One region of the Erwinia sp. CGal63 genome, then DNA from elsewhere that is predicted to be linked to it. Evidence: predicted binding sites of a transcription regulator. Region 1 holds the regulator's gene; each other region holds the start of a gene.
What was found. The regulator LexA, encoded in region 1, represses DNA repair genes until DNA is damaged. The targets are predictions, from matches to a motif close to TNCTGTATGTACATACAGNA.
Positions count from the first base shown of each region.

Region 1 (7,076 bases):
CGGGGTGATTTCCGTAGAGCCTGCGGTCAGCGGCGTTGAGTTCATCACGCCGCAGGGTAAAACCTGGACGGACTGGCGAGGCAAAGCCGTTATCCCCAGCCTTCCGGCCTATGCCACTGGTCGTATCGAGCTGAACACCGAACGGCTGCCGGAAAACACCGATGTCAGCAACGGGCTACGACAAATCCTGGCCGGACACGGAGCGGTGACCGACGCGCGCTTTACTCTGCAACGGACGCGCAACGGCCTGCTGACGGTTGCGCTGGCAGAGGGTTCGCTGTTGCCAAAAGGCAGCGTCATCGTGACCAGCGAGGAAGAGTACGTCACGACCGCCGTAGACGCGGGCACGGTCTTCATTACTAACCTCGATGATAAGCGTCCTCTGATCGCGCGCTGGCAGGATCGGCAGTGTCGCCTGCGCTACAGCGTGCCGGAAAAAGCTCCGCAAGGCGTCGGATACGAAAAAATCAGCGCCGTTTGTGACTAACACAAGGAAATTGAGCCAATGAATACATCCAGTCGGTTACGCAGTCGAACGCTGATGGCGGTGACGCTTTGGCTGACCGCTTTGCCTGGCCTGGCGCAAAATTGCCAGGTCGTGGTTTCTCGCCCCAATATCGAGTTGGGTAATCAATATGTCTCGACGGTGAGTAAAACCCTGTTTACCCGACAGGAGCTGACAGCGCAGATTGAGTGCGAGGCGGGCGGGCCGATCGGCGTACGGATTGAGGGAACAGCAGATAGCAAAGGAAGCGCTTTTCACTTTGGCAACGGCGGCAGAATGACGCTAACGCTGCTTTCCGCGCGTTATAACGGCGTAGAAACCGCCCTGCGGCTAACCCAACCTTATGAAAAGCTGCTTGCGCCCGGCGAGTCGATCAAACTGACGCCGGGCAGTGAACTGCTGCTGCCGATGCAAACCGCCAGCGAAAGCAGGCGTAACCTGACGCTACAGCTGCGTCTCGACTTCCCGTTTACCGGCAAAGAGATACCTGTTCGCGACTTAACAGAGTTAGAAGGACAGATAAGGCTGGCGGTGGAAAGCTGAATAACAGCCAGTAAAAAGGGCCGGGTTTTCACACCGGCCCTTTTTTTATCTAGCTCGCCGTCAGCGCGCTCTCGATGGTCATTCGAACTTCCTGGCTAATCAGATCGGCCAGCATCTGATAGACCTTATGGGTCTGCTCATAATGCGCGTCGCCGGTATCGCTGATATAGCCTTCGTCGCGCAGCGTCAGCACCAGCGTCGAAAACACCGCTTTATCGAAGAACTCTGGCGCGTTGATGCCGTGCAGCACCGAAAGACGTTGGGCCATGGTGCGGCTCTCTTTCTCCAGCGTGCCGCGGTTGATGGCAGGATTGGCGCTGAGAATTGAGAAAGTGATGGCGTAGCGCTGCAGCGTCTCGCGCACGCCAGCCGCCAGCAGCTGTAGCGTATGGAAACGGGCAGGGCTGAGGCGCAGCGTCTGCGTCTGTTCGTCGGCGATCAGCAGATTCTGGCGCGCCATCTCGCTGACCAGCGAATCCAGCAGGCCCGGCAAATCGTCTTTTTCCCAGTGCAGGAACAGCTCGCTTTTCAGCATCGGGTAGATCACGCTGACCTGGCGCAGCAGCTCGGCGCGCGTCAGTTCCTGATGCTGCATCAGGATCACCGCAATCACCGACGGCATCACCAGCATATGATGGACGTTGTTGCGGTAGTAGGTCATCAACACCGCCTGCTCGCGCGGCAGCACGATAATCTCGCCGATATTGTCCTGCTCAATCTCGAACTTATTCATGCTTAACGCGTGATCCAGCATCGCTTCCGGCGTCATCTCCGGCACGGTGGCGTCCGGCGAATAGGGCACGTTGCGCAGCAGCTGGGTATAGCATTCCAGCTGTTCCACCAGCTGCTCGCGGGTCAGCGAACGCTGGCGCGAGGCCAGCAGCGCCGTCACGCACAGGTTCATGGCGTTGGCCGCGCCGGCGTTGTTGATGCGAACCATAACGCGCTGGGCGATATCGTTAACCGCGGGCGTCAGCCAGGCCGGACGCTGGGACTCAATCGGATCGATAGAGTCGCGCCATTCCGGCACGTTCTTGTTCAGATAGTTAACCAGCGGCAGCGGTTCGCCAAAGTTCACGTAGCCCTGGCCCAGATTACGCAGCTTGCGCAGCCCGCGCACCATCTGCATAAAGCCTTCTTTCTCTTTGGTGGCGCCGCGCAGCTCCTTCGCATAGGTGCCAACCTCCATCACGTGCTCGTAGCCGATATAGATAGGCACCAGCGTGATAGGACGGTTGCCGCCGCGCAGCATCGCCTGGATCGTCATCGACAGCGTGCCGGTTTTCGGATCGAGCAGGCGTCCGGTACGGGAACGACCACCTTCCACAAAATATTCCACGGAATAGCCACGGGTGAACAGCTCGCCCAGATATTCGCGGAACACGGTGGAATAAAGCTTATTGCCCTTAAAGGTACGGCGAATAAAGAAGGCGCCGAGACGACGGAAAATCGGGCCGGCCGGCCAGAAGTTGAGGTTGATGCCGGCGGCGATATGCGGCGGCACCAGGCCCTGATGATAGAGCACGTAAGAGAGCAGCAGATAGTCCATATGGCTGCGATGGCACGGCACATAGACGATTTCATGACCGTCCTGCGCCAGCTGGCGCACGCGCTCGCCGCCGTTGACGTTGATGCCCTGATAAAGCTTGCTCCACGTCCAGCCCATAATCCTGTCGGTCAGACGGATAGCCTCGTAGGAGAAGTCCGCCGCGACCTCTTCCATCAGTTCGATAGCGTTCTGCTGCGCTTTCTCATGGGAGATCTTTTTGCTGCGCGCTTCGTCCTCTACCGCTTTTGCAATCGCTTTCGACTGCAGCAGCTTGTTGAACAGATCCTGACGCACGGGCAGGCGCGGGCCAACCGCCGCGAGGCGCTGGCGGGCAAAATGCATTCTCGCCACGCGCGCCAGTTTCTGGGCGATGGTTTTATCGGTGCCGTGCTCGGTGGCCATACGGCGCAGCGAAACCATCGGCGAGAAGCGTACAAAGCTGTCGCGTCCCAGCCACAGTACGGCGATAAACTTCTGAATACCGTTCAGCACGCGCAGATGCGGCTGGCTCTCGCCCTGAACCTCGCGGCCAGGCGCACGACCAAACATTACCGACACCGGCACCATCTGCACGTCCAGCAGCGGATTGCTGCGATGGAGATCCAGATAGTCATGGAACGTTTTAACGGATTCCAGATTCGGCGCGTAATAGGGGAAGACGCGCGGGCCGTCGTGAATAAAGACGTAGCGCGGCAGCAGCGTGCCGTCGATCTCCAGCGGCTCCAGGGGATCGGGAAGATCCTCTTTGCGGCACTGCTCGCGCAGCGCCAGCAGATCGGCCTTTGAATCATACGGCAGTACATACATAATGGGGCGCGACGTATCCAGCCCCAGTTCAGCGACCGGCTCAGCGGGGATCGCCTTACTTTTTACCAGCATTTTTACTGGTAAATTCAATAAGTTGTAATATAAATTACGCCAACCTGACATAGACAACATAAAGCCTCTTGTTAGCAAAGCGCGGCAAGCATACCAGAATCCGTAAACGAGATCTGTGGTGTTGCATAATGTGCGCTACCCTGACATTGACGTTAAACAGAACAAAGGGTTCCCTGATTATGGCAAATAACGCCTCAGGTTTAACACGGATCATTAAAGCAGCAGGGTATTCATGGAAAGGGCTGCGGGCGGCCTGGCAGTTTGAAGCCGCTTTCCGTCAGGAAGTCGTTGCCGCCGTGGTGGCGATAGCAATCGCCTGCTGGCTGGACGTCGCTCCGCTGGCAAGAGTGCTGCTGATAGGCTCCGTAGCCTTGGTGATTATCGTGGAAGTACTGAACAGCGCGATTGAAGCCGTGGTCGACAGGCTGGGCAACGAGTTCCACGAGCTTTCCGGTCGCGCGAAAGATATGGGCTCGGCGGCGGTGCTGCTGGCGATTTTACTGGCGGTCTTCGTCTGGCTGAGCGTGCTGCTTACCCGCTAACCGCCGCGCTGAAATGGCAATAAGTGACGTTTTTTATCCGACTTGAGGTTTTCAACGGCGAAATACCTGTATATACTCACAGTCGACTGTATAAACAACCAGGGGGCGGGATGAAAGCATTAACGGCAAGGCAGCAGCAGGTCTACGACCTGATACGCCAGCATATCAACCAGACCGGCATGCCGCCGACGCGGGCAGAGATCGCCACGCAGCTCGGCTTCCGTTCCCCGAATGCGGCTGAAGAACACCTGAAGGCGCTGGCGCGCAAAGGCGTTATCGAGATCGTCTCCGGCGCATCGCGCGGTATCCGCCTGATGATGGAAGACGAAGACGGGCTGCCGCTGATTGGCCGCGTAGCGGCGGGCGAGCCGCTGCTGGCGGAACAGCATATTGAAGGCCACTACCAGGTCGATCCGGATCTTTTTAAACCGGGCGCCGACTTCCTGCTGCGCGTCAGCGGTATGTCGATGAAAGACATCGGCATTATGGATGGCGATCTGCTGGCCGTACACAAGACCCAGGACGTGCGTAACGGCCAGGTCGTGGTGGCGCGCATCGATGACGAAGTCACGGTAAAACGCCTGAAAAAGCAGGGCAACATTGTGCATCTGCTGCCGGAAAACAGTGAATTCAAGCCGATCGTGGTCGATCTGCGCCAGCAGACCTTCTCTATCGAAGGCCTGGCCGTTGGCGTCATCCGCAACGGTAGCTGGCTGTAAAAGCACGCTTCTGCCTCTGCGCCGTCGTTAAGGCGGCGCATTCGTTACTTCCTCTCTTTATATCGCGCAATGCAGTCTGATAATCGTTCGATGCATAGCCTGCGAACGATGGCTTTTTAATCACCGCTTTTTCCGGTTATCTCCGCTTTCCCTTTTGTTGCGCTTTTGTTTTTTCTCGTTACGCATTGATTATCCTTATTTTTTCTACTTCTCTGCCGTGCCGCTTCGCTTTTTTTGCAAAATCAGGCCGTCTCGCCGTGCAAACCCGCTATCTTCTACTACAATTATCTGTACGTTACGCACTTAGGCAGCGTTTTATGTTGCTGTCAGTAGTTTTGCAGTAACGATAAGCTGTTATCACCTAAGGTTAAGGAGAAACAAGATGAATAAAGACGAAGCCGGCGGTAACTGGAAACAGTTGAAGGGTAAAGTAAAAGAGAAGTGGGGCAAGCTGACCGATGACGACATGACTGTCGTAGAAGGTAAACGCGATCAGCTGGTCGGTAAAATTCAGGAGCGTTACGGTTACACCAAAGACCAGGCTGAGAAAGAGCTGGGCGACTGGGAAACCACTAACAAGCATCGCTTCTGATAAAATAACGTGCACAGGGGCAGCAAGCCCGTAAGACGTTACAGCAAGGGCAGCGCTTTCGGCGCTGCCCTTGTTCTTTTATAGCGGCGGCGCCGCTTAAGTTTCTCTGAAGCTTATGCTTTTTAACGACCGCGCTTTTTACTGCCGAGCGTATGATCGTGCTGGCACTCATCCTGATGCTGGCAGGCTTCCACTTCCACACAGCTGCCGCACAGGCCATGCGCTTCAATCACGCTATTGGTCAGCGCGAAACCGGTAGCTTGCGCCAGCGACTGCAAAATAGCTTCGACGCCTTCCGCATGTTGTTCCGCCACCGCGCCGCAGCGATCGCAAATCAGCATGGCCGAGGTATGCGAAGGCTCTTCAAAGTGATGACAGACAACGTAGCTGTTGGTCGATTCGACGCGATGTACGAAACCCTGCTCCAGCAGAAAGTCCAGCGCCCGATAGACGGTAGGCGGCTTGGCCTGCGGTTCGCTGGCGCGCAGCAGATCCAACAGGTCGTAGGCGCTAATCGCGCCGTGATGCTGGCTCATCAACCGCAGCACTTCCAGACGCTGAGGCGTCAGCCTGACGTTGCGCTGCTGGCAGATGGTTTCCGCCTGCGACAAGATGTTTTCAGGACTGTTAATATTCATAGTTCTCCCCAGGCTGGCTTAGCGCGTTATATTATCACAATGCTGATAAAAACACCGCGCTTCCGCCTTTCCCGCTTGCTGCCTGCTGGTCTGCGACAGACCGCCCACTCTCTCTTTTCCGCGCCGCTGAAATTTCAGGCAGATACGCTGGCGGTAAACTTATCGTTCGAGCGTCAAATCTGTACCATTTTTAACTTAATAAAGTGATAAACGGCGTTGTGTTTTGAAATGTTTTAACTACATTTACATAAATATTTGTAAACATTTCCCGCATCACGCAGCAAAAACCCGTTGATTTTTAAGCCGGATAGCAGATTAAAAGCCGTGCAATGAGCAGAAAAACCCCGGTAATTTGACTTAGTTCAGGCTAATGACTTACCGCGGTTCGGCCCATTATACGGTTAATTGTACTGGTCGCGCTTCAGGCGCAGTCTTCTTATTGTTGAAGGGTTAGAGGTAAATGGTCAAAAAATTCAAGCTGAACAGATTCGCCCGACCGGCTGTTTTTCCCGTACTGCTGCTGGCTCCGTTAAGCGCGCTTGCCGCAGGCAGCTATTATGATGCCCGTAACGATGCGATGGGCGGAACAGGCGTGGCCTCTTCAACTTACGGGACGGCGGTGCTGGCTAACCCGGCGCTGATGACCAAAGCCCAGCCGGAGGATAATGTCAGCATTATTCTTCCCGCCGTCGGCGCGCAGCTGAGCGATAAAAACAAGCTGATCGACAAGGTGGACGATCTGACCGACAGCGTTGATCGCTATCAGGATATCGCTCGTCAGGATCCTTTAAGTTTGCTGACTGACTACCCGCGCGTCCAGGCGGCGGCAGGCGATTTGGCTAATCAACTGCGCGGCATCAAGGGCAGTAAGTCCTGGGCTACGGCTGGTGCGGCGGTTGCGGTCACCGTCCCGAACGAAGTGCTGCCTTTTGCATTCGTGGCGAAAGCTTACGGTACGGCACACGTAACGGCGGATGTCACCCAGGGCGATATCGATTATCTGCAGGGCATCGCCGACGGCACCAGGCTGCCGCTGCCCGGCGATCAGGATAATCTGACCTCTGCGGCGCTGGGGCGCGGTGCGATTGTTTACGATTACGGCGTGGCCG
Region 1 is NZ_JAKUMN010000003.1:26,811-33,886, forward strand. It holds gene MKZ79_RS11390 (fimbria/pilus outer membrane usher protein) at 1-487, shown strand, start outside; gene MKZ79_RS11395 (hypothetical protein) at 506-1,048, shown strand; gene plsB (glycerol-3-phosphate 1-O-acyltransferase PlsB) at 1,098-3,527, opposite strand; gene MKZ79_RS11405 (diacylglycerol kinase) at 3,656-4,018, shown strand; gene lexA (transcriptional repressor LexA) at 4,129-4,737, shown strand; gene MKZ79_RS11415 (CsbD family protein) at 5,120-5,329, shown strand; gene zur (zinc uptake transcriptional repressor Zur) at 5,452-5,967, opposite strand; gene MKZ79_RS11425 (conjugal transfer protein TraF) at 6,428-7,076, shown strand, end outside.

Region 2 (7,076 bases), on a different contig from region 1:
ACGTAACGGCTCGATATCTTCCCCACGCGCTTTGGCCTGCCCGATAGATTTGGATCGGGCGTTACGTTCAGCCTGCAGCGTTTCGGTTTCGACCTGCAGAACTTTGCGGCGCTCTTCCTGAGAGCGCAGCGTGTCAACGTCCAGCTTATAGCCCCGGCGTGCCAGTTTTTCAGCGACTGCGTCTGGCTCATTACGCAGCAGATTGGGATCGAGCATGCTTGTCCTGTGATTAGTAAAAAAAGTGGGCGCATCCGCCAGGCGAATGCATTGAATTCCTTGCTAACCTTACCGCAACGCCCGGATCAGCGATAGCGTTTTGTCGGGCTATTTTGATCCTGTTCAGCCAGCCAGGCCAGCTTTTCGCCAATCTTTCCCTCCAGCCCGCGCGAGGTTGGCTGATAATAGCGCGTCTGCGCCATTTCACCCGGAAAATAGTTCTCTCCGGCGGCGTAAGCGCCCGGTTCATCATGCGCGTAACGATATTCGGCGCCCAGCCCCATCTCTTTCATCAGCTTTGTCGGCGCATTGCGCAGATGTTCAGGCACATCATAATCGGGCCTTTCGCGCGCATCGCGCATCGCGGCTTTAAAGGCGGTATAAACGGCGTTGCTTTTCGGCGCGCAGGCAAGATAGACAATCGCCTGAGCGATAGCCCGTTCGCCCTCAGCCGGGCCTACGCGCGTAAAGCAGTCCCAGGCGGCGATGGCTACCTGCATACCGCGCGGATCGGCGTTGCCGACATCTTCGGAGGCGATAGCCAGCAGGCGTCGGGCGACATAGAGCGGATCGCCGCCGGCGGTGATAATACGGGCATACCAGTAAAGCGCAGCGTCGGGAGCAGAGCCGCGTACTGATTTATGCAGCGCGGAGATCAGATCGTAAAAACGATCGCCTTTGTTATCGAATCTGGCGCTGCGCTCGCCGGAAACTTCATTAAGCAGCTGCGGCGTCAGCAGACGCTCGCCTTTGTCGTTAACCTCCGCCATATCCGCCATCATTTCCAGCGTGTTCAGCGAGCGGCGGGCGTCGCCGTTTACCAGCTCAGCGATCATTCTGCGCGTCTCGTCCGGCAGAACGATATTCTGTTTGCCGTAACCGCGCTCGCTGTCCTTCATCGCCTGATCCAGTACGGTTTCAATATCTTCGCTGGTTAACGACTTGAGTAGATAAACGCGCGCGCGGGACAGCAAGGCGGAGTTCAGCTCAAATGAGGGATTTTCGGTAGTGGCGCCGATAAAAGTGATGGTGCCGTCTTCAATATGCGGCAGAAAGGCATCCTGCTGGCTTTTGTTAAAGCGATGAACTTCGTCAACAAAGAGTATGGTACGGCGTCCGGCATTGCGGTTCTGTCGTGCACGCTCGATCGCTTCGCGGATCTCCTTCACGCCAGAGGTCACGGCGGAAATACGTTCCACATCAGCCTGGCCGTAGCGGCCAATAATCTCCGCCAGCGTAGTTTTACCGGTGCCGGGCGGCCCCCACAGGATCATCGAATGCAAATGTCCGGCTTCGATAGCCCGCGGCAGCGGCTTACCCGCGGCCAGCAGATGCTGCTGGCCGATATACTCGGCCAGCGTACGCGGCCGCATTCGGGCAGCCAGCGGTTGAAAGTCATTGCTCGAGAAATCCAGAGAGAGTGTGCTCACGCTAACCTCACTGACGTTGATCGTCCAGCGTCACGCCTTTCGGCGGCGTAAAGCGGAACTTATCGGGACTCACCGCGCCGTTTTGCTGACTTTTCAGCGTATAGCTGCTGCGCTGCCCGTCCTGCTCAACCGCGCTGAACTGATTGATAGTGCCGTTAGAAGAAACGTTAATCGTAAACTGTTTCAGGTTGCCGTCGGCGGATTTAGGGGTCAGCTCGAAGTTGTCGCCCAGCTGACTGATATTATATTGCTTCCAGTCGCTGCGCTGATTACGAGCGATTAGCATAAACGGTGTATTGCTGGTGGCGTCTTTTAACCAGGTCGCGCTGACCTGCTCGACAAAAGGATTGTAGAACCACAGCGTCTTACCATCCGAGATCAGGATGCTTTCGTCCGGCGCGGTCATATGCCAGTTAAACAGATCCGGGCGTTTAACCCACAGTTCGCCTTCGCCTTCCTGTACGGACTGACCGCTGCCGTCGGTAACTTTTTGCTGAAAGCTGGCGTGAAAACTGGTGACCTTGTCCAGACGCTGTTGCAGATCGGACGAGGCGTCCGCCATTACGCTGGCGGAAGCTGCAAGCAAACAGCAGGTAATCGTGAGTTTTTTCATTTACGGCATCCTTATTGAAACTTTTGTATCCCGGTTAGCGGGCAGGCTTAACTGTAGCCAGGCAGCGACGAAAGCAACAGGGGAATAAGCTGATTACGATGGATATGAGATGGGGACAAAACGCTAAAATTCAACGGGCCGGATTAACCGGCCCGTTACTTTTGACAAAAAATTACATCTCGTGCGGCGGCGGCGAAAGCACCTCGCGGTTGCCATTATGTCCAGGCGGCGACACGATACTTTGCGCTTCCATCTGCTCAATTATACGCGCTGCACGGTTGTAGCCGATGCGGAATTGCCGCTGGACGCCGGAAATAGAGGCGCGACGCTTTTCAACCACAAAGGCGACGGCCTGATCGAACAGCGGATCCAACTCTTCATCACCTTCTAGGCCCAGACCTGCGCTTTCGCTCTCCTCGCCAGCGGTAATGCTTTCGATATACTGCGGACGACCACGCGCTTTCCAGTCCTGCACTACGGCATGCACTTCCTCATCCCGCACAAAAGCGCCATGTACGCGCATTGGCATAGAAGAGTTCGGCGGCATATAAAGCATATCGCCCATGCCCAACAGTGACTCCGCGCCACCCTGATCGAGGATAGTGCGTGAGTCGATCTTGCTGGAAACCGTAAACGCAATACGGGTTGGAATATTCGCCTTAATCAGTCCGGTAATCACATCGACCGACGGTCGCTGCGTTGCCAGCACAAGGTGAATACCGGCGGCGCGAGCTTTTTGCGCCAGACGCGCGATCAGCTCTTCGACCTTTTTGCCTACCGCCATCATCAGATCGGCAAACTCATCCACCAGCACGACGATATAAGGCAGTTTCTCCAGCATCGGCGGCGAGGTTTCCATGCTGTCGCCAGGCTTCCAGAACGGGTCAGGAATAGGCCGTCCCATCTCTTCCGCCAGCTTAACTTTTTCGTTGTAGCCTGCCAGATTACGCACGCCCAGCGCCGACATTAGTTTGTAGCGGCGTTCCATCTCGCCAACGCTCCAGCGCAGCGCATTGGCGGCGTCTTTCATATCCGTAACCACTTCGGTCAACAGATGTGGGATGCCTTCATAGACCGACAGCTCAAGCATTTTTGGATCGATCATAATAAAGCGCACTTCTTCCGGCGTGGCTTTATAGAGCATGCTGATAATCATGGCGTTGACGCCGACAGACTTACCAGAACCAGTCGTACCCGCCACCAGCAGATGCGGCATTTTCGCTAAGTCGGCGACGACCGGCTGACCCGCGATATCTTTACCTAACACCACCGACAGCGGCGAAGGATTGTCGCGGAACTTGTCGCACTCAAGCACTTCACGCATATAAACCGTCTGACGATGTTTATTCGGCAGCTCCAGTCCAACATACGGCTTGCCTGGAATGACTTCTACTACGCGTACCGCAACGGCGGAGAGCGAACGGGCCAGATCGCGCGACAGGTTGGAGATGCGGGCCGCCTTGACGCCAGGCGCAAGATCCAGCTCAAAGCGCGTGATGACCGGCCCTGGCGAGATCCCCACGACTTCCGCCTTGACCCGATAATCGGCAAGGCGCGCCTCCACCAGGCGAGCGGTCTGTTCAAGTGCGAACATATCGACAGGCTCGGCTTCCAGCGGCGGCGGCGTCAACAGATCAAGAGTAGGCAGCGGCGTAGTCGGCTTCTCCAACGGCTGCTCATGACGCACCAGGAAAGGATGGAACAGGCTGTCCTGCTGAATTGGCTCCGCAGGACGAGCAGGCTCCTGCTGCGCCGCTGGCTGCCACGATGGCGCCGCCGGTTGTGTCGGTTCCTGCTGTGCCGCTGGCTGCCACGATGGCGCCGCCGGTTGTGCTGGTTCCTGCTGTGCCGCTGGCTGCCACGATGGCGCCGCCGGTTGCGCTGGTTCCTGCTGTGCCGCTGGCTGCCACGATGGCGCCGTCGGTTGCACCGGTTCCTGCTGTGCCGCTGGCTGCCACGATGGCGCCGCCGGTTGCACCGGTTCCTGCTGTGCCGCTGGCTGCCACGATGGCGCCGCCGGTTGTGCCGGTTCCTGCTGTGCCGCTGGCTGCCACGATGGCGCCGCCGGTTGTGCCGGTTCCTGCTGTGCCGCTGGCTGCCACGATGGCGCCGCTTGTTTTACCGGTTCCTGAGGCTGGGTCTGTTGCTGCCACTGAGGCTGCGTTGTCGGTTCGATCTGACTTGTTTCCGGTGGCAGAGTAAACAAAGGCTCGCCCGGGCCGTCGTCGACAAGATCTGCCATCGGGGAAAAATCGAAGGCACCCGCGGTATCCAGCTTGAAAGCTGGCGAATCCGGCTGCGGTTGCAAATAACGCTGATTTTGCTGTCCGGCGAACTGGCGTGCCAGCTCTGCCTGATGACGGGCTTCCTCTTCGTCTTCAGTGGCGCCATCCATCCTCGATTCACTTTCAGCAGCGGCATGAGTTTCGCCATAGCGTGCCTGCTGCTGGGCTGCAAAAGCCTCACGCAAGTGCGTTTCGTCCTGACTCTGTTCCTCAGGCGTTACCGCAGAGGATTCCTGTAAACGCTGCTCCTCTTCCTTCGCTTTTTCCTCGGCCATTCGCTGTGAAGGCAGCTTGATACCATAAGAAGCCAGCTCGCGACGGGTTGGCAGCTTAACCGGGTTTGGTCGCGGCAGCGTTGGGCCGATCCCCTGCTTAACCTGAGGGTTAGCGGGCGCTGCTTCGCTGGTCGCACTAAAGCCCGGCATAAACGCAGCAGCAGCTGCAGACGCTTGTGCCGCGCTGGCCGCATGCTGCGCCACTTGTTCAGGCTGCGGTGTGGAAAAGTCGAATGGTGACGCTTCGGCTTCACGCCAGTTACCCATTCGCGGCGCATCATCCTCATCGGTGACGGGAAGTGACGGCGCAGGAGTTTCTGCAGGCATTTCAAAACGGTAAAGTTCCGGCGCTTCTGCAGCGGAAGCCTGGCCGACTGGCCGAGCGGAGGCTGGCTGCGGCTGCATCGTTGCGGACGCAGCAGCTGGCTGAACCGATGAAATAGCCGGTGCTGCCGGTGCTGCCGGTGCTGCCGGTGCTGCCGGTGCTGCCGCAGGTTTACTCAACAGCGGATCGTTGTCATCCTCATCCGCATAAATTTTTTCTGGTGCGGCCAGCAGAATATCGTCTTCATCATCATAACGAGCACGTTGATTTGAAACAGGTTTGGGTGCCTGCTCTTCTTCATCATCCTCATACCACTGCTCATCGCTGCGTGAACGTCCGCTGGCAAAGGTCAGTACGCCCATGACGGCCGCGCCGATTTTTTCAGCAATAGTCAGCCAGGACCAGCCGGTATAAAGGGTCAGCCCGGCTGCCCAGACGCAGAGCAGCGTCAGTGTGCCGCCCGCAGAGTTGAACCATGGCGTCATTGCATTGCTCAACAGACTGCCGATTACGCCGCCGGAAGCGAAATACCAGATATCATCGGCGTTAATCGCCGCCAGCCCGCAGGAGGTCACCACCAGCGCCAGCACGCCAATTAAACGCAGCGCCACGGCAAAATAGTCGATGTAATCCTGCGAGTGCCGCTGGCGGAACGTAATCCAGCACAGCCCCAGAATCACCGGAGGAATGGCATAGGCCATTACGCCAAAAATGAAAAACAGCGTATCCGCCAGCCATGCGCCGACGCCACCACCCAAATTATGGATAGGCTCATGCCAGGCGGTCTGCGACCAGCTGGGATCGGAGGGGTTAAAGCTCAACAGCGCGACCATCAGATAGACGGCGAAAAGAGCAACAACAATCAGTAACGCTTCGAGCAGTCGACGGCTGCTGCTGAGCGGCTGTAACGAAACGTCTTTATCTTCTGTATATTCCTGGCTCAAGAGTACTCTCCAGGTGCCTGTAAAATAGGGACGCGACAGCGTCGGGCAAGCCCGACGCTGAAACTGTATGAATTCACAGGAGTGTACCGAAAACTACCAGGTTTTGCACCTGCCCTGTGTTACCGTGTCTTGATGACTAAGCGGTTACTTTGTTTCACTTCTTCCATGACCACATAGGTCCGCGTATCGTTTACGCCAGGCAGGCGCAGCAGGGTTTCGCCCAGCAGTTTACGGTAGGCAGACATATCCGGTACGCGGGTTTTCAGCAGATAGTCAAAATCCCCTGAAACCAGGTGACACTCTTGAGTTTCCTCAAGTTTTTGCACGGCGGCGTTAAATTGTTCAAACACGTCGGGCGCGCCACGATTCAGAGTAATCTCAACAAACACCAGCAGCGAAGCATCCAGATAGTGCGGATTCAGCTGGGCGGTATAGCCAAGAATAAAACCCTGTCTTTCAAGACGACGAACACGCTCAAGGCATGGTGTAGGTGATAAACCTACGCGTTTGGAAAGCTCGACGTTAGAGATGCGCCCATCCTTTTGCAGTTCGTTGAGGATATTGCGATCGATTCTGTCGAGATCTTTTCCAGGTCGTTTTTTATTGTCTACCATTATTATTGTCTCTCTTAATGCCTTCCCTTTGCCTGCCACACCCTGAACGCCTTCTCTGTTGCAGGGTTGTTCTAAGTGAAGTCTGGAGCCTGCTGCGGTTTACCACGCCCATCCGCCTGACGCATGCTGTCTGTCCACACCATGCGTCATGACCAATGACAGACCGAGTCGACCGGGCTGGATGCAGCGCAACAGGGATTATTTGCCCTGTCAGCCCGAATGTCCTCTGCTTCCCACACTGTTTTCGCAAAAGCGCAGCCGATTGTCAAAGTAAAACAACCAAAATCAGTACAACATGCCAGATGTTAAACTGCGTCACTGTTTTATAATGAAAAAATTTCCTTACTGCACCATTTGAATGCAGCTTTTTCCCC
Region 2 is NZ_JAKUMN010000001.1:1,738,862-1,745,937, forward strand. It holds gene serS (serine--tRNA ligase) at 1-216, opposite strand, end outside; gene MKZ79_RS07925 (replication-associated recombination protein A) at 303-1,646, opposite strand; gene lolA (outer membrane lipoprotein chaperone LolA) at 1,654-2,259, opposite strand; gene MKZ79_RS07935 (DNA translocase FtsK 4TM domain-containing protein) at 2,432-6,088, opposite strand; gene lrp (leucine-responsive transcriptional regulator Lrp) at 6,208-6,702, opposite strand.
Region 2: MKZ79_RS07935 (DNA translocase FtsK 4TM domain-containing protein) is a predicted target of LexA. The motif match lies at 6,150-6,169, and genes of this name have one in related genera.

Region 3 (7,076 bases), on a different contig from region 1:
GCGCCACCATATGCACCAGCAGCGCATAGCTGGCGATATTAAACGGCAGGCCGAGAAAAACATCGCAGGAGCGCTGATAAAGCTGGCAGGAGAGCTTGCCGTCCGCCACATAGAACTGGAAGAAAGCGTGGCAAGGCGCCAGCGCCATCTGATCAAGCTCGCCCACGTTCCACGCGGAAACAATAATGCGCCGCGAATCCGGATCGCTTTTCAGCTGCTGCATGACTTTCGCCAGCTGGTCGATCTGCTGGCCGTCCGGCGCGCCCCAGCTACGCCACTGTTTGCCGTAAACCGGGCCGAGATCGCCGTTTTCGTCGGCCCATTCGTCCCAAATCGTGACTTTGTTTTCTTTCAGATAAGCGATATTGGTGTCGCCGTTCAGAAACCACAGCAGCTCATGAATAATGGAGCGCAAATGGCACTTCTTGGTGGTAACCAGCGGAAAACCTTCCTGCAGATTGAAACGCATCTGATGACCAAAAATCGACAGCGTACCGGTGCCGGTACGATCGTTTTTCGGCGTGCCTTCGCTGAGCACTTTCTGCATTAATTCCAGATACTGTTTCATTTTTCCTCACGTACGTGTTGCACAGCACGGCGGCGGTAAGCCCAAATCATCATGATCGCGCCGGCGATAATCATCGGCGTCGAAAGGATTTGTCCCATGCTGATAAAATTGTCGAACAGGCCCAGCTGGGCGTCCGGCTGACGAAAATACTCCACGATAAAGCGGAAGGTGCCATAGCCAATCAGGAACAGGCCTGAAACCGCGCCCATCGGACGGTTTTTACGGATAAAGATATTCAGGATGATAAACAGCACCACGCCTTCCAGCAGCAGCTCATAAAGCTGGGAAGGATGACGCGGCAGCACGCCGTAAGTCGCCAGCAGCGATTGCCATTCAGGATGGGTAGCGGCCAGCGCTACGTCTTCGCCGCGCGAGCCGGGGAACAGCATCGCCCACGGCAGATCCGGCGCCACACGGCCCCAAAGCTCGCCGTTGATAAAGTTGCCCAGGCGACCTGCGCCCAGCCCAAAAGGGATCAGCGGCGCGATAAAATCCGACACCTGGAAAAAATTGCGTTTGGTGCGGCGAGCGAACCACAGCATCACGCAGATCACGCCAATCAGGCCGCCGTGGAACGACATGCCGCCATCCCAGACTTTAAACAGGTAGAGCGGGTTATCAAGGAACAGCGGCAAATTGTAGAAGAATACATAGCCGATGCGGCCGCCAAGAAACACGCCGAGGAAGCCCGCATAAAGCAGGTTTTCGACCTCTTCTTTTTTCCAGCCGCTGCCTGGCTGATTGGCGCGACGCACCGCGAGCCACATCGCAAAAACAAAACCGACCAGATACATCAGGCCGTACCAGTGCAGGGCGATTGGCCCAACGGAGAAAATTACCGGATCGAATTGAGGGAAAGCCAGATAGCCGTTAGTCATCTTTCACCATTGTTAATAGTCCCTGATTTCAGGTGACGGAATGATAAACCAGCGCGCGTGCGGCGCGGCACAGAGGCGCGCATCATAGCACAGGCCGCGCTGAGGCGGCCCGTTGCAACTGTAAACATTGATAAGCTGGCTAGCGGCCGCCGCGGATCAGCCCGCCCAGCCCGCGCCTTTCCATAAAGGCGGCGACCAGATGGCGCACTTCACCGGCCTGCTCTGCCTGTAGCCCCGCTTCCGCCAGCTTCTGCGCCTCTTCGTAATCGATATGATGCAGCAGGTATTTTACCCTGGCGACGTTGCGGCCGTTCATGCTCAGATGATGATAGCCCAGCCCTACCAGCAGGGCGACGCAGCTGGAATCGCCCGCCATCTCGCCACACAGGCAGAGTTCGATATTCGCTCGCTTCGCCTCTTCCGCAATGGCTTTCAGCGCGCGTAGCATCGCAGGATGCAGACTGTCGTAAAGGTTGGCGACGCGCGTATTGTTGCGATCGACCGCCAGCAGATACTGGGTCAGATCGTTGGTACCGACCGAGATAAAATCGACCCGCTTCGCCAGATGCCCGATCAGGAAGATCATGGAAGGCACTTCGATCATCACGCCGACGCGCGGTCGCGGAATCGGATAGCCCAGCATCTCTTCCACTTCTTTACCGGCGCGTTCAATCAGCCTGAGCGCCTCGTCGATTTCATCAATACTGGTGATCATCGGCAGCAGGATACTGAGATTGTCGCTGGCGACGTTGGCGCGCAGCATGGCGCGCACCTGAACCAGGAAGATCTCTGGCTGATCGAGCGTCAGGCGAATGCCGCGCCAGCCCAGGCAAGGGTTTTCCTCGCTGATCGGCATATAGGGCAGCTGTTTATCGGCGCCGACATCCAGCGTACGCAGCGTGACCGGCTTTTCCAGAAAGAGCTGCAGCATGCCCTGATACTGCGCGACCTGCTCCTCTTCCGAAGGAAAACCGTTCTGCAACATAAAAGGAATTTCCGTGCGGTAAAGCCCGACGCCGTCCACACGGCTGCCCTGCGCCTGCTCATGCTCCGCGCTTAGTCCGGCATTGAGCATGACCTTTATCGGCTCGCCGGACTTCAGCGCCGCCGGACGCTCCACCACGTCTTCCGCCAGCTTGCTCAGCTCGTTTTCTTCGCTGATCAGCCGCTGATATTCCTGCACCAGGACGGGTTCCGGATCGACCAGCAGCTCGCCGCGATAGCCATCCACAATCAGCAGCCTGCCGTTGAGCGCCTCGGGCTGGATATCCGCGCCCATCACCGTCGGGATGCCCATCGCGCGCACCATGATCGCCGCGTGTGAGTTGGCCGCGCCGTCTCTGACCACCACGCCCGCCAGACGATCGTGCGGCAGCTCGGCCAGCGTCGTCGCCGTCAGTTCGTCAGCCACCAGCACAAAACGTTCAGGCCAGGTGTTGGTACCCTGCATGGTGTCGTCAAGATGAAAGAGCAGCCGCTGTCCAAGCGCTCGCAGATCGCCTGCCCTTTCGCGCAGATAGCTGTCCTGCAGGCTGGCAAACTGCGCGGCGAATTTTTCGATGACTTTTTTAACCGCCCATTCCGCCACCGAACCGCTGTCGATCTCCGCGTAGAGATCTTTTTTCAGCCGATTATCGCTGAGAAGATGCGAATAGAGATCGAAGATAGCGGCGCTTTCTTTATGCACGCTGGAGGTGAAACGTTTGCTGTAGCGACGAAACTCGCCGGACGCCTCATCCATCGCCAGCGACAGCCTTTCGCGCTCGCGCACCGCATCCAGCGTCGAAGCCGCCGAAACGGTATCCAGCGAAGGCTGATTGCTTTCCACCCAGCCTGCCGCCACCGCCACGCCCGGCGCGGCGGCCAGCGCGCGAACGCGGGTTTGTCGATACTGGCCGAACAGCGCGTTAAGCTGCGACTGCGAAAGAATGGTGGCCATTTGGGTGGCCAGCGTCACCAGGAAGGATTCTTCGCTTTCGTCAAACTGACGATGTTCACGCTGTTGCACCACCAGCACGCCCAGCAGCTGGCGACGGCTGATTACCGGCACGCCGAGGAAAGAGCGAAAGCGCTCTTCTTTTACGGAAGGAATATATTTAAAGCTGGGATGGCTCTGCGCGTCCGCGAGGTTGATAGGTTCAGCCAGGCGCCCGACCAGCCCGACGATGCCTTCGTCGAAGGCCAGCGCGACGGTGCGGCCGCGCGGTTTTTTCAGACCGCGCGTCGCCATCAGGTAATAGCAGCGCCGATCGTGGTCGGCCAGATAGACCGAACAGACTTCGGTGTCCATCGCCAGACAGATTTCGCTGACCAGAATATCGAGCGCCTCGGTCAGCCGAGGCGCTCCTGCTACTTTCTCCACTATCTCGCGCAGCTGTGTAAGCATAATCTGAGCGGCTTACCCTCTCTTCCGTCGATAAGGCGTATTTCGCGGTACGGCATTCTCCTGCTGCGGCATCACTACGCCAGCGAATTCTTTCATCACCCGACGATAGACGTCGCGTTTGAAAGAAACCACCTGGCGCACCGGATACCAAAAGCTGACCCAGCGCCAGCCGTCGAACTCCGGCGTGCTGCTGGTTTGCATGTTGATATCCGCGTCATTGCACAAAAGTTGCAGAAGAAACCACTTCTGTTTCTGGCCGATACAAACCGGCTTTGTGTCCCAACGCACCAAACGTTTTGGCAACTTATAGCGTAACCAGTTTCGGGTAGAGGCAAGGATGCGCACATCTTTACGATGCAAACCGACTTCCTCAAAGAGTTCTCGATACATCGCCTGTTCTGCCGTTTCGCCAGGATTGATGCCTCCCTGAGGAAACTGCCAGGAGTGCTGGCCATACCTTCTGGCCCACAACACTTGTCCCTGCCTGTTACAAATTACGATACCAACATTCGGGCGGTAGCCATCATCATCGATCACTGGACTACCTCAAACTAAAACCTGGATAGCCTGATTGTTTCATACTCCTTACAGGCGGTAAACCACTGCTTTTGGGCCGCCGTGAGCGGCAAACGCGGGATAACTTGCGTAAATTCACGAAGTTATAAACAGAAAGCGCCGCTTTTGCCCGATCTTATTCACCTTTTCTGTGGATATCTTTGTGCAGAACTCTCTTAACCTTTGGGGAAAACTTTCGATCGGGATCGCATAAGCGCGGCAAGCCATATACTTAACTCATTATATTAGCTGGGTTTTATACGTTTAACCTGTCATTAATTCCACCTTCCGCCCTGTTGTTATGTTGCGCAGGCTGGCAAGTGGCGAAAGATCGAACACCGACTTTTTTATCCACAGGATGTGCCGTTATCCTAAGCAAAAAATGGTGAAAAAGGGACAAAAGCGCGGCGTCAAGCCTGTAAATGGAAACAGTATTATTGTAAAACCCAACTTATCCCATTTTTCTGTGGATAACTACGTGTAAGATCCTGTTCATTGTCGGTGCGCAGACGGGCATAACCTTTTTTTTCACTGGCATCAGCCAATGCGGCAAGGATAAAAAGATGCGATTTATCATGCTATTATTCCGCTCTTCCATGGTTATCAACTCGCGCTGTTAACCGCGCCGATAGGCTGTTCATTTTTTAATCAACCCTGGAGAGCCGACGATGGCAGACCTTTTTTCTCCGGTTCCGCCGCCGGAAAACGAAACCGTTTTACTTGAGCGTGCGCATCAGTTGGCAGGCTACACGCTGGGCGAACTGGCGCTACGCGCAGGGCTGGCTATTCCACGCGACCTGCGCCGTGATAAGGGTTGGGTGGGTATGTTGCTGGAGCGCTATCTGGGCGCCAGCGCAGGCAGCAAGCCCGAGCAGGATTTCGCCGAGATCGGCGTGGAGCTGAAAACCATTCCCGTCGATGCTCTGGGCCGTCCGCTGGAAACCACGTTTGTTTGCGTGGCGCCGCTAACCGGCAATAGCGGTCTGGTGTGGGAAACCAGCCACGTGCGCCATAAGCTGGCCAGAGTGCTGTGGATGCCGGTGGAAGGGGATCGCGCTATTCCGCTGGCCGAACGTCGCGTCGGCGCGCCGTTGCTCTGGAGCCCAAATCAGGAAGAGGAGTCGCTGCTGCGGCGCGACTGGGAAGAACTGATGGATATGATCGTGCTGGGCCAGGTGGAACGGATTACGGCTCGCCACGGCGAGGTACTGCAAATCCGCCCGAAAGCAGCCAACAGCAGAGCGCTGACGGAAGGCATCGGCGAAAACGGCCAGCCGGTGATGACTTTGCCAAGAGGCTTTTATCTGAAGAAAACCTTTACCGCACCACTGCTTGCCCGCCATTTTTTGCTGTAAAGCCTTAGCTCGGCGGCAGCCAGATGAGTATACTCTTCGTTTACCTTTCGTTTAGGATGCGACCTCTGTATGTTTGACTGGCTTGCCGATCCCAACGCCTGGCTGGCGCTGGGCACGTTGACGATTCTGGAAATCGTCCTGGGTATTGATAATATTATTTTCCTCTCTCTGGTAGTGGCTAAGCTCCCCAAACAGCAGCAAAACGCCGCGCGCCGCATAGGCCTGGCGGGCGCAATGCTGATGCGGCTCGGCCTGCTGGCTTCCATCGCGTGGGTGATCCGTCTGACCACGCCGCTGTTTACCTTAATGGATCACGCCTTCTCAGCCCGCGATCTTATTCTGCTGTTTGGCGGACTGTTTTTGCTATGGAAATCCAGCATGGAGATTCATGAAACCATCGAAGGCGGTGAAGAAACGCACAGCAGCAACGTGCACTCTTTTGTCGGCGCGATTGTGCAAATTATGCTGCTGGATATCATTTTTAGCCTGGATTCGGTGATTACCGCCGTCGGCCTGTCCGATCACCTGATTATTATGATGGCAGCAGTAGTTATCGCTGTCGGCGTGATGATGTTTGCTGCCCGCGCTATCGGCGAATTTGTCGAACGTCACCCTTCAGTAAAGATGCTGGCGCTGACTTTCCTTATTCTGGTGGGGTTCACGCTGATGCTGGAAAGCTTCAATATTCATGTGCCAAAAGGCTATATCTATTTCGCGATGTTTTTCTCTATGTCAGTGGAATGCCTTAACCTGCTGCGCAGCAGAAAGCATCACGCCTGATAAAAGCTGGCCGACGATATCGGCCAGTTTCTCCTGCCGCTTTTACGATCGAAGTCAATAGTTTGCCGTGCTGCACCTTTCTTTTCGGAGTTATGCGGTTAACGCTTTCCGTAAAATGCGCTAATACTGGGAGCAGGCAAATTCCAGGTAAAGGGAGCGAAGTATGAAGTTGATGTCAGGCGCGGCCGTATTGATGCTGGCCACGCTGCTGGGCGGCTGTAGCAGCGATTACGTGATGGCGACCAAAGAGGGCAAGATGATCATGACCCAGGGTAAACCGGAGATCGATCCCGACACCGGCCTGGTGAAATACAATGACCGCTCCGGTCACGAGCTGCAGATTAACGGCGATGAGGTTTCATCGATTGTCGAACGCTAAAACCGCCTGAGCCACCTGAGTTATCCGCCGGGTGGCTTCCCACCGCACTTACCGATAAATCCGCTCTTCCCCCTGCTGCGCCCGGCGGTTATAGTCAAAAGCCGGATCTGGCGTCTGCTTCAGCGCGTCAGGCTGGTCTTTTAATAATGAAAAAGGAAGCCGGCAAATGCACTAT
Region 3 is NZ_JAKUMN010000002.1:435,028-442,103, reverse strand. It holds gene thyA (thymidylate synthase) at 1-568, opposite strand, end outside; gene lgt (prolipoprotein diacylglyceryl transferase) at 565-1,446, opposite strand; gene ptsP (phosphoenolpyruvate--protein phosphotransferase) at 1,586-3,832, opposite strand; gene rppH (RNA pyrophosphohydrolase) at 3,845-4,369, opposite strand; gene mutH (DNA mismatch repair endonuclease MutH) at 5,056-5,742, shown strand; gene MKZ79_RS10685 (TerC family protein) at 5,812-6,522, shown strand; gene MKZ79_RS10680 (YgdI/YgdR family lipoprotein) at 6,686-6,901, shown strand; gene MKZ79_RS10675 (NADP(H)-dependent aldo-keto reductase) at 7,068-7,076, shown strand, end outside.
Region 3: mutH (DNA mismatch repair endonuclease MutH) is a predicted target of LexA. The motif match lies at 4,802-4,821, and genes of this name have one in related genera.